2 linked regions of the Tahibacter amnicola genome follow. The protein of the gene in region 1 interacts with the protein of each later gene in a pairwise test. Links are inferred from orthologs where the notes say so. Each region holds a gene or a part of one and is shown on either strand. Other genes may lie near its edges. The genes, in order: N4264_RS05825 and ndk.

Region 1 (6,057 bases):
CAGCGCCCGTCACGACGTGACGTACACCAATCTCGACCCCGGCCGCTACGAATTCCGGGTTCGCGCCAGTAACTCCGAAGGCATCTGGAATGAGGCGGGCGCTTCGCTGTCGTTCGTCATCGTGCCGCCCTGGTGGGCCTCACGCTGGATGCAGGCACTGTATGCCGTGAGCGCGGCCTTCGTCATTGCCATCATCTGGCGCGAGCGGCGCACCAAGCGGCGCGAGGAACTGCGCCACCAGAACGAACTGCGCGAGCGCGAGGACCGGCTGCGCCTGGCCCTGTGGGGTTCGGGCGACGAGTTCTGGGATTTCGACATGCGCCAGGGCCGCCTGTACCGGTTCGGCGCCGACGAACTCCTGGGCAAGACCGCCGAAGAAACCGTTTCCGCGGACGACTGGCGCAATTTTGCCGTGCACCCGGACGATCTGAGCCGGGTCGACCGCACCCTGGCTGACCACATCAGCGGCGTGAGCGATCATTTCGAGTCCGAGCACCGCATCGCCAACGCCAACGGCGAATGGGTCTGGGTACTGTCGCGCGGCAAGATCGTCGAGCGCGACAGTGAAGGCCAGCCGATGCGCATCTGTGGTACCGCGCGCGATATCACGGCCACGCGCCTGGCCGATCGCGAACGCCGCATCGCTGCAGAAGTGATCCGCAACATGACCGAGGCGGTCACGGTGACCGACCTGGACTACCACTTCACCTCGGTCAATCTCGCCTTCACGCGCATGACCGGCTACCGCGAAGAGGAAGTCGCGGGCCGCAACGCGGCCATCCTCAATTCGCCGCAGCACGCGCCGGAGGTCTACGAGCAGATGCGCGAAACGCTCAGCCAGACGGGCCACTGGCGCGGCGAACTGTGGCAGCGGCGCAAAGACGGCGAGGAATTTCTCAGCTGGCTGGAACTGGCCGAAGTGCGCGATGCCCACGGCACGCGCACGCACTTCGTCGGCGTGCTGTCGGATATCACCGACCGCAAGCGTGCCGAGCAGGAGCTGCGCTACCTGGCCAACTACGACACCCTGACGGGCCTGCCCAACCGCACCCTCCTGGGCGAACGCCTGGGCCACGCCATCATGCGCGCACGGCGCCACGGCCGGCGCGTCGCCGTGCTGTTCCTGGACCTGGACCGCTTCAAGCATGTCAACGATTCCATGGGTCACGCGGCCGGGGATCGGATGCTCAAGGCCGCCGGCTCCCGCCTGCGCTCGCACGTGCGCGACACGGATACCGTGGCACGCCTGGGCGGCGATGAATTCACCGTGGTGCTGGAAGATGTGCGCGACGGCGTCGAGGCCGAACACGTCGCCGCGAAACTCCTGGAAGCGTTCGCCCATCCGCTGGAGCTGGATGCGGGCCAGGAAGTGGTGATCTCCCCGTCGATCGGCATCAGCCTGTACCCGGACCACGGCCAGGTGCCCACGGACCTGCTCAAGTACGCCGACACGGCCATGTACCAGGCCAAGGAAGCCGGGCGCAACACATACAAAGTATACACGTCGGACATGGACGCCGCGGCGCGCCGCCGCGCCACCATCATCGGCGCCCTGCGCAAGGGACTGGAACGCGGCGAATTCCGCCTCGTGTTCCAGCCCAAGATGGCGCTGGCCGATTCGCGCATCGTCGGCGTGGAAGCCCTGATCCGCTGGCGTAGCGAAGACCTCGGCGAGGTTTCCCCGGCCCTGTTCATTCCGCTGGCGGAAGAGGCCGGCCTGATCATCGACATCGGCGACTTCGTACTCGACCGCGCCTGCGCCACCCTCGCCGCGTGGCGGGATCACGGCATCCGCGATGTGGTGATGGCTGTCAACGTTTCCGTGCTGCAGCTGCTGCGCGGCGAGCTGACGCGGCGCCTGTGCGACATCCTCGCCGAGCACGATATCGTGCCCAACCAGATTGAGCTGGAACTGACCGAGAGCACGATCATGGAGAACGCCGAGCAATCGGTGCGTACGCTCAACGAGCTCAAGTCCGTCGGTGTCTCGCTGGCAATCGACGACTTCGGAACAGGTTATTCCTCGCTGGCCTACCTCAAGCGCCTGCCGATCGATACGCTCAAGATCGACAAGGAGTTCGTCGGCGACATCACCTCCGACCCGGACGACGAGGCCATCACTGCCACCATCATCACCATGGCCCACTCGCTCGGGCTGAATGTGATCGCCGAGGGCGTGGAAACCTCCGAGCAACTGGATTACCTGCGCGAGCAGGGCTGCGACGAGATCCAGGGCAATCTCCTGTCATTGCCCTTGCCGGCCGAGCGCTGCCTGGAGTTCCTGACGGCGCGGCGCACCGGTACGACCACCGCCAGCCAGGCTTCCGGTGCACCCGCCGGCCAGTGAAGGCGTCGTCATTGCCAGCACCCGGGGCTCTGCTATATTCCAGCCATGTCCGGTTCCGACTCCACCCTCGCGGATCTCCGCGAAATCAGCGCCCGCATCGACCGCCTGGTCGAGCTGTGCCAGCGTCTGACGGAAGAAAACCGCAGCCTGCGCCAGAGCCAGGAACAGCTGGCCAACGAACGAGCCGTCCTGCTATCGAAGAACGAACAGGCGCGCATCCGGGTCGAGGCCATGATCGCGCGGCTGAAATCGCTGGAACAGAACGCCTGAGGATTCCATGAGCGACCCGGTCTCGGTCAGCATTCTCGATCGCGAATTCCTCATCGCCTGCACCGCGGAGGAGCGTCCCGGCCTGATCGCCGCCGCGGCCTACCTGGACGGGAAGATGCGTGAAGTCCGCAATGCCATCCGCGCGCCGGGCCTGGATCGCATCGCCGTGTTAGCCGCGCTTAACATCACGCACGAACTGATCAATCTCAAGCAACAGGGTGCCACCGATGCCAGTGATGTGGCACAGCACGTGCAGGCCCTGAAACACAAGCTTGAAGGTGTGCTCAGTGCATCCGTAAAATAGGCGCCGTCGTTCTCTGCCGCGTACGACAGCGCATCAAACATTTGCCTTGTTCCTAATCGACTACCCCGGGTTTGCGGTGCTGAGGTCGGTGTGCAAGTCCGTCATGAGCGGAAAGCCTGAGATCTCGCGAGCTGTCCCACCTGTTACTGGGGTTCAAGGTCGTTAAGTGCGCATCGGCGTGGCGGAGGACGTCCTCCTCTCCTGACAGCCGTGTCTCCCGCCGCCCTGCACGCCGCTCCTGGCGCGTGCGGAGCAGTATGCGGGATGCAGGGCTGGACGCTCCGCCGACCGTATTCCGGCGCGCGTGGAGCCCTGCCCCACTAGAGTCGTGCCGCATGACCGAGATCAGCCCGGAGCGACATGCCCTGCGCGCCCGCATGCGCGAGGAACGCGCCCGCCTGGGCGCCGGTGCCCGCATCCAGGCCGCCCAGGGACTGATGACCCAGCTGCGGCAGCTTCCCGAGCTGACCATCGACCAGCACATCGCCGGCTATTTCGCCGTCAATGGCGAGCTGTCGCTGCATCTGGTCGTCGCGGACGCCTGGCGCCGCGGCAGGCAGTTCTATCTGCCGATCGCCGGTGCACGCCGCCAGCTGCGCTTCGCCCCGTACCGCAACGACACCGCCATCGTCCCGAACCGGTTCGGCATCCCGGAACCGGCGGCCGAAACCGCCCAGCTGGTCGACCCGGCCGCTATCCAGCTCGTGCTGGTGCCCCTGCTGGCGTTCGATCGTCGCGGCAATCGCCTGGGTTACGGCGGCGGCTTCTACGATACGAGTTTCGCCTTCCTGCACGGGCAGGACCGGCCGACCGAACCGCTGCTGGTCGGCGTGGGCTATGCCTTCCAGGAAGTCGACGCCCTCGACGAGGCCCCCTGGGACGTCAAGCTCGACTTCATCGCCACCGAATCCGAACTGATTTCCTGCGAGGCGCCGCAGTAACGGCTGCCTGCCTTCACACGATTGCGGAGTACCCATGCGCTACTGGCTGATGAAATCCGAACCGGACGAGTTTTCCATCGACGCGCTGGCGAAGAAAAAAGTGGAACCGTGGAACGGTGTACGAAACTACCAGGCGCGCAATTTCATGCGCGACGGGATGAAAGTCGGCGACGGCGTGCTGTTCTACCACTCCAATTGCGATGAACCGGGCGTCGTGGGCATTGCCCGGATCGCCTCGGCGGCCTATCCGGACCCGACCCAGTTCGACGCCGCCAGCGACTACTACGACGCCGCCAGCACGCGCGAGGAGCCGCGCTGGCTCATGGTCGACGTGGCCTTCGAACGCAAGCTGCGCCGCACCGTGACGCTGGCCGAACTCAAGACGCACGGCGAACTGGAAGACCTGGCCCTGGTCAAGCGCGGCAACCGCCTGTCGGTGATGCCGGTCGCCAAATCCGAATGGGACTTCATCCTCGCGCTGGAATAGTGCCGATACGCCACCCGCCTCACCTCCAAACACTTCACAGAGCCCCCCATGAACCGCGAAGAACAGAAGCGCCTGGCCGCGCAGAAAGCCATCACCTATGTCGAGGACGGCAGCGTCGTCGGCGTGGGCACCGGGTCGACCGTCGCCTATTTCATCGATGAACTGGGCAAGATGGCCGACCGCATCGACTGCGCCGTCTCCAGCTCCGAGCGTTCGACGGAACTGCTCAAGGAGCGCGGCATCCGCGTCGTGGACCTCAACAGCGTCGGCACGGTACCGCTCTACGTGGACGGCGCCGACGAATGCGATCCGCACCGGCGCCTGATCAAGGGCGGTGGCGCCGCACTCACGCGCGAGAAGATTATCGCCGCGGCCTCCGACCGGTTCGTCTGCATGATCGACCCGGCCAAGCGCGTGGACGTACTCGGCAAGTTCCCGCTGCCGGTCGAGGTCATCCCGATGGCACGCAGCTACGTGGCGCGGGAACTGGTCAAGCGCGGCGGCCAGCCGGTGTGGCGCGAAGGCGTGGTGACCGACAACGGCAACTGGGTGCTGGACGTGCACAACCTCACGATCCTCGACCCGGTCGCGCTCGAGCGGGATCTGAACCAGATCGTCGGCGTGGTGTGTGTCGGGCTGTTCGCCGCCCGGCCGGCCGACGTGGTGCTGATCGGCGACCAGCTGATGCAGTAAGCGGTACCGCGCGGCCGCCGCTGCGGCCGCGCTTCAGTCGACCTTGGCCTGCGCTTCCGGCTTGCGGTCGATCTGCTTGATCATGCCGGAGATGCCGCCCTGAAGGGCGTAGGCGTCAAATCCCATCTTGGACATGATGAACGCCGCCGCCGCGCTGCGCTCGCCGGTGTTGCAATAGATCACGTATTTCTTGCCGCGGTCGAACTCGGCCACGGTTTCGCGAAAGGTATACAAGGGTGTATTGATCGCCCCCTTGATCGCACGCTGCTGGAACTCCTCGGGCATGCGCACGTCCAGCACGACAGCGCCCTGGCGGGCCATGATCGAGGCTTTGCCGGGCGTGAGCCAGTCCACCGCGGGCGGCTTCATGACCTCGTCGAATCCCCGCTTGGCCAGGCGCATGAGCTTTCCGTCCTTGATCATGGTGACGGTCGCGTTGCGCACAGTGTTGGCCAGCAGGGCGTCCTCGCCGAAGCTGTCGCCGCGCACCAGGTAGGCCACGACGGAATCGCCGGTTTCCAGGCTTTTCGAGACCGACGCGGCCCCATCCTTGATGACGTAGAAGTAGTCCGCCTCCTCTCCCTCGCGCACGATCACTTCGCCGGCGCGGACATCCACCTGCTCGAAGCGCTGGAACATGCGTTCGATGCCGGCCGTCGGCAACTTGTGCATCACTCGCGACTGGAGCAGGCGGAACACCCAACGGTTGGCCTCGGGCGCGGGATCGTAGTGCTTGAAGTTTTCGGCCCTGGAAAGCTGGTCCCAGCAGATGATCTTTTCCATGTAGCGCCGGTCCAGCCGCACGATCGTGGCACTGATGGAGGTCACGGTGGCCGTGAAACGGCGCGGCTGCATGTCGCCCAGGGCGTAACGGCCCTGCAGTGTGGCCGCGTCGGTTTCCTTGATCTTGCCGTCGGGGTAGTCGCCGCGGATCCGGCCGGCCAGTACGAAGATCGTCTGCTCGTCAGTCTCGCCGGCGGTAAACAGCACGGCGCCTTTTCCGAATTCCTCGCTC
Region 2 (6,004 bases), 3.2 Mb from region 1 along the record:
CTCGAACATGCCCTTGATGGCGTTGAACGGATCCGCCGGGTTCTGGCGGGCGCAGCGGACGGCGATCTCCTTGAGGCCGCCGCCGGCCGGCAGCAGGCCCACGCCGGCTTCGACCAGGCCGATGTAGCTTTCCAGCGCGGCGACGGTCCTGGCGCAGTGCATCTGGAATTCGCAGCCGCCGCCAAAGGCCATGCCGCGAATGGCGGCCACCACCGGCACCAGCGAATACTTCAGGCGCATGCTGGTCGCCTGGAAGTTGGCGATCATCGCGTCAAACGCAGCGAGCTTGCCTTCCTTGAGCAGGCCCATCGCGCCCTTGAGGTCGGCGCCGGCGGAGAACGGCTCCTTGCTCTGCCACAGCACCAGGCCCTTGAAGCGGCGCTCGGCTTCGTCCACGGCCTGTTGCAGGCCGTCCAGGACGAAATCGTTGACCGTGTTCATCTTGGTCTTGAACGACACGATGCCGACGTCGTCGCCCAGGTGCCACAGGCGCAGGCCATCGTTTTCGAAGACCGTGGTGCCCTGCTCGAACTGCTCGCCCAGGATCGGATCCGGGAAATGCTGGCGCTGGTAGACCGGATGCGACGAACGCGGCAGGGCCTTGTTCTGGCTGGCCGAGAACGAGCCGTCCTTGCCATGGACGCCTTTGCGACCGTCCAGTACCCAGGCGGGCAGCGGGGCGTTGCTCATGGCCTTTCCGGCGGCGATGTCTTCGGCGATCCAGTGGGCGACCTGCTGCCAGCCGGCCGCCTGCCAGGTTTCGAACGGGCCCAGCTGCCAGCCATAGCCCCAGCGGATGGCGAAGTCGACGTCGCGCGCGGTGTCGGCGATGTCAGCCAGGTGGAACGCGGTGTAATGGAACAGGTCGCGGAACACGGCCCAGAGGAACTGGGCCTGCGGATCGGCGCTGGCCCGCAGCTTGGCGAATTTCTCGCTCGGGTCTTTGATGGCGAGGATGCCGGCGACTTCCTCGGACGCAGCCTGGTCGGCGGCGCGGTAGTCCTGCCTGGCAAGGTCCAGCACGACGATGTCCTTGCCGACCTTGCGGAACACGCCGGCGCCGGTCTTCTGGCCGAGCGCACCCTTCTGGATCAGCGCCGAGAGCCATGCCGGTGCCTGGAAGTAGCGGTGCCAGGGGTCTTCCGGCAGCGTGTCGGCCATGGTCTTGATGACATGGGCCATGGTGTCCAGGCCGACCACGTCGGCCGTGCGGTAAGTCGCGCTCTTGGGGCGGCCGATGGCGGGGCCGGTCAGGGCGTCCACCGCATCGAAGCCCAGGCCGAACTGCTGGGTGTGGTGCATCGTGGCGAGGATGGAAAACACGCCGATGCGGTTGCCGATGAAGTTCGGAGTGTCCTTGGCATACACCACGCCTTTGCCGACGGTGGTGGTCAGGAAGGCCTCGAGGCCGGCGAGGATCTCGCTGTCCGTGGAACGGTTGGGGATCAGCTCGACCAGGTGCATGTAGCGCGGCGGGTTGAAGAAATGCACGCCGGTGAAACGGGGGCGCAGCGATTCGGGCAGCGCTTCGGCCAATGCGTTGATCGACAGGCCGGAAGTGTTGCTGGCGACGACCGCGTTTTCCGGCAGGTAGGGCGCGATCTTCTTGTAGAGGTCGAGCTTCCAGTCCATCCGTTCGGCAATCGCCTCGATCACCAGGTCGCAGCCGCGCAGCAGATCCAGGTGTTCGTCGTAGTTGGCCGGAACAATCGCGGCCTGGCGTGACTTGTCCGCGAGCGGGGTGGGGGAAAGCTTGGCGAGGTTGGCGATGGCCTTCTGGGCAATACCGCTCTTGTCGCCTTCCTTGGCGGGCAGGTCGAACAACACGGTTTCGACATCGGCGTTAGTCAGGTGCGCGGCAATCTGTGCGCCCATGACGCCGGCGCCGAGCACCGCAGCCTTGCGGATGCGTAGCGGTTTGAAGCTCATGTAGACCTCGATGGCAGGGATTGGGTAGACAAGCGGGCCACGACTCTAGGCCGCGGCCGCCCGAGTTATTGCTCGGTTTTCCATCCACCGGCGGCTCAGCTCCGGTGCGGGAAGCGGGTAGGTCAGGGGGCGCGCAGGCCGGCGGCGGCGAAGCGGATCAGGTGTTCGACCGCACGCTCGCGATGCTGCTGTTCGGTCACGCCGGTCTTGCGCTTGATCACGCCAAAATCGGCCATGGCGTAGGTCAATGCGCCGGCGACGATATCCAGGCGCCAGTACAGCTCTTCCTTGTCCAGGTTGGGCAGGCGCTGGGCGAAGGCCGAATGGAATCGCTTGAGGACGTAGCCGTAGTTGTCGGACAGGAACTTGCGCAGGGCGTCGTTGTGCTCCGCGTAGGCCCTGGCCAGCAGGCGGACGAAAGCGCCACCGCCACCGCGGTCGAGAGAGAGGTCCAGGGCCGGACGGATGAACGCGGCGAGGAGGTCTTCCAGGTCGGCTTCCGGGCGCTGGGCCGCTTGTTCCAGCGCGTGCATCCGGTGGCTGTTGAGCTCGTCAAGGCGTCGCCGGAACACTTCGTTGATAAGATTTTCTTTCGATCCGAAGTGATAATTGACCGCTGCAAGGTTGACGTTGGCTGCGGCGGTGACCTGGCGCAGCGACGCTCCGGCGAATCCGTGCTGGGCGAACAGCTGCTCGGCGGCGCCGAGGATGCGTTCCTTGGTGGAGAAATGCTGCGTGTTCATGAAATCCTTGCTGTCCGGTCGGTGGGGCTGCCTGGTGCCCGGCCAGGTGCTGGTCCGCGTCGGATCGTAGGTAAAACGAGCGTTTGAATGCTACGAAACGGACCCGACCGGGTCAAACGGCGGACGCGAGCACTGTGGGGGGCTGCAAGACTGCCGGACAAGGGCGTGAACCGCCGTTGGCCGGGGCGGGAGCGGTCATTCGGCGGCCGTGGCCCGGTCCCGGCCGAGGCCCGTTCGGACCGGCTTATGCCGATAGCTGCATACCGGCCCCGGATCAGCTAGAATTCAAAAGGATATTGTCCGCTAACCCCGTATTTCTGCGTGAGTTTGGTGCTACCATCGCGCGCGGTGCCGGGATTCGATTTTCTTACAATTTGGAGTATTTGACATGGCGCTGGAGCGCACCCTGTCCATCATCAAGCCCGATGCCGTCGCCAAGAACGTGATCGGCGAGATCTACTCGCGTTTCGAGAAGGCCGGCCTCAAGGTCGTCGCCGCGAAAATGAAGCAGCTGTCGCGCAAGGAAGCCGAGGGCTTCTACGCGGTGCACCGCGAGCGTCCGTTCTTCAATGCCCTGGTTGAATTCATGATCTCCGGCCCGGTGATGATCCAGGCCCTCGAAGGCGAGAACGCCGTTCTCAAGAACCGCGACCTGATGGGCGCCACCGATCCGAAGAAGGCCGAAGCCGGCACCATCCGCGCCGATTTCGCTGACTCGATCGACGCAAACGCGGTGCACGGTTCCGACGCTGCCGAAACGGCCGCGGTCGAGATCGCCTACTTCTTCTCCACCACTGAGCTCTGCCCGCGTTGAGGGATGTACTGGTGACGACGGTGAAACCCAACCTGTTCGATTTTGATCGCAAGGGACTGCGAGAACTCTTTGCGTCCCTCGGCGAGAAGCCCTACCGGGCCGACCAGGTGATGAAATGGATGTATCACCGTCATGTCACCGACTTCGGTGGAATGACCGATGTCGGCAAGGCGCTGCGCGACAAGCTCAGCGCCGCCGTCGACATCGTGCCGCCCAAGACCCTCTTCGAGAAGCAGTCCTCCGATGCCACCCACAAGTGGCTGATCGGCATGGATGGCGGCAACGCCATCGAGACCGTCTTCATCCCCGAGGCGACGCGCGGCACGCTGTGCGTCTCCTCCCAGGTGGGCTGCGGCCTCAACTGCCAGTTCTGTTCCACGGCCACCCAGGGCTTCAACCGCAACCTGTCGACGGCCGAGATCGTCGGCCAGGTCTGGGTTGCCGCCAAGCACCTGGGCAATGTGCCGCACCACCAGCGCAAGCTCACCAATGTCGTCATGATGGGCATGGGTGAGCCGCTGCTCAATTTCGACAACGTCGTGCGCGCCATGAGCGTCATGCGCGATGACCTCGGATTCGGCCTTGCCAACAAGCGCGTCACGCTGTCCACGGCAGGCCTCGTTCCGATGATCGACCGGCTGAGCGAAGAGAGCGACGTCTCGCTCGCGGTGTCGCTGCATGCCCCCAATGACGAGCTGCGCACCGAGCTGGTGCCGCTCAACAAGAAGTACCCGATTGCCGAGCTGCTGGCGTCCTGCCAGCGCTACGCCGCGCGCCGTCCGCGCACGTCGATCACGTTCGAATACACCATGCTCAAGGACGTGAACGACAAACCCGAGCACGCGCGACAGCTGGTCAAGCTGATGCGCAAGGTGCCGTCCAAGGTCAACCTGATTCCTTTTAATCCCTTCACCGGCACGCGTTTCGAGCGCTCCGATGAAGCCGTCATTCGCTCGTTCCAGAAGATCCTGCTCGACGCTGGGGTACTGACCACGGTTCGCCGCACGCGCGGCGACGACATCGATGCTGCCTGTGGCCAGCTGAAGGGCCAGGTGCTCGACCGCACGCGCCGCCAGGCCGAATTCCGGCGCTCGCTGGAAAAAGGGCAGGCTGATGCCGCGTAAGTTCGCCCTGGCGCTCCTCCTGACCATGCTTGCCGTCGATGCGTCGGCGGCGGGGTCCCGGTCCAAGTCGGCGGAGAAAGCACGCGCTGCGGCAGAGGTCAACGTCAGCCTCGGCCAGCGCTACCTGGAACAGGGCAAGCTCGAACTCGCGTTGGAAAAACTGCAGAAGGCGCTCGAATACGATGCGTCCAATACCAACGCGCACACCGTGATCGCCGTCCTGTACGAGCGCATCAACGACCCGAAACGGGCCGAGCAGCACTATCGCCGGGCGTCCGAGTTGTCGCCCAAGCTGGGCGCCGTGAACAACAACTACGGCGCCTTTCTGTGCCGTTCGGGCAAGCTGGATGACGCGGCGCGCTACTTCGAAAAGGCGCTGGCCGATCCGTTCTACAAGACGCCCGACGTCGCGCGCACCAACGCAGGAACCTGCTACCTCCAGGGTGAGCGCCTTGATCCGGCGGAGCAGCAGTTCCGCAAGGCGCTGGAGATCAACCCGACCAATGCCGAGGCGCTGTACCAGCTGGCGCGCGTGCTGTTCCAGAAAAATGACTACCTGCGTGCCCGGGCCTTCCTGCAGCGATTCGATGCGCTGGGGCAGGCCAGTCCCGATGCGCTGCTGCTGGGGCGCGACATCGAGGAGAAACTGGGAAATACGCGTGAAGCCAACGAATATACCAAACGCCTCAAGACCGAGTTCCCGGATTCGACCCAGGCCAGAGAACTCGAATCGAGCACTCCGTCATGAAACGACGGAGTAAACCCAAGCAAGCTGGCACCGCGGCCTCCGCCAACGATCCGCCAGCAAGCCCACTGCACGCGAGCCCTGAACCAGCCCCAGTTGGCCCAGCCAGCCAACTCCCTCTCGACCTCGCCGAAGAATCGTTGCCGATGACCGCCAACCCGCACGACGACAACCGCAGTGACGATGTGGCAAGCGATATGTCCCTGGCCGTAGATGTGCAGAGCAACGAGCCTGCCTCGCCGGAAGATCCCCGCGACGTCGACCACGGTCGCGAGTTGTTCGTCATGCCGGCATCGACCACCTCGGTGGAAGTTGCTCCCAGCCTTGGCTCGCGCCTGCGCGCCGCGCGTGAAGCCCGCGGCTGGACCGTCGACGAAGCCGCGTTGAAATTGCGCCTGCCGCAGCGCGTGCTTGCGACGCTGGAGCGTGGCGATTTCGAGCGCATCGAACACGACGTGTACCTGCGTGGCTACCTCGCCAGCTACGCCCGCCTGCTCGGCGTTCCGACGACCGACGTCGACAGCCTGCTGCGTGACCGGGGGCAGAACCAGCCGGCCCTCGTGGCCACTGGCCGGATCTCGCGCTCTCGCTATCTATACGAACGGTATTCGGTTCCCGCCGTCTATGTCGTGCTGACCGGCCTGATCGT

Evidence for each region.
Region 2: the proteins of N4264_RS05825 (region 1) and ndk interact in binary tests that used the Escherichia coli proteins (3 or more experiments, as listed by UniProt). The link is inferred for Tahibacter amnicola from one-to-one orthologs.

What each region holds. Positions count from the first base shown.
Region 1 is NZ_CP104694.1:1,390,345-1,396,401, reverse strand. What follows is about bases 2,223-5,059. They hold N4264_RS05825 (5-formyltetrahydrofolate cyclo-ligase), read left to right. Parts: upstream 2,223-3,256; coding sequence 3,257-3,862; downstream 3,863-5,059. Other genes in these bases: rpiA (ribose-5-phosphate isomerase RpiA), read left to right, coding at 4,398-5,042; N4264_RS05820 (EVE domain-containing protein), read left to right, coding at 3,897-4,349; N4264_RS05835 (cell division protein ZapA), read left to right, coding at 2,625-2,921; N4264_RS05840 (TIGR02449 family protein), read left to right, coding at 2,393-2,617; N4264_RS05845 (EAL domain-containing protein), read left to right, coding at 2,223-2,347. Also shown: more of N4264_RS05845, read left to right, coding at 1-2,222; N4264_RS05810 (cyclic nucleotide-binding domain-containing protein), read right to left, coding at 5,076-6,057. UniProt on the Escherichia coli protein: Involved in the removal of 5-formyltetrahydrofolate.
Region 2 is NZ_CP104694.1:4,566,408-4,572,411, reverse strand. What follows is about bases 1,990-4,773. They hold ndk (nucleoside-diphosphate kinase), read left to right. Parts: upstream 1,990-3,060; coding sequence 3,061-3,486; downstream 3,487-4,773. Other genes in these bases: pilW (type IV pilus biogenesis/stability protein PilW), read left to right, coding at 4,600-4,773; rlmN (dual-specificity RNA methyltransferase RlmN), read left to right, coding at 3,474-4,610; N4264_RS17865 (TetR/AcrR family transcriptional regulator), read right to left, coding at 2,052-2,672. In the rest of the region: N4264_RS17870 (3-hydroxyacyl-CoA dehydrogenase/enoyl-CoA hydratase family protein), read right to left, coding at 1-1,929; more of pilW, read left to right, coding at 4,774-5,358; N4264_RS17845 (helix-turn-helix domain-containing protein), read left to right, coding at 5,502-6,004. UniProt on the Escherichia coli protein: Major role in the synthesis of nucleoside triphosphates other than ATP. The ATP gamma phosphate is transferred to the NDP beta phosphate via a ping-pong mechanism, using a phosphorylated active-site intermediate.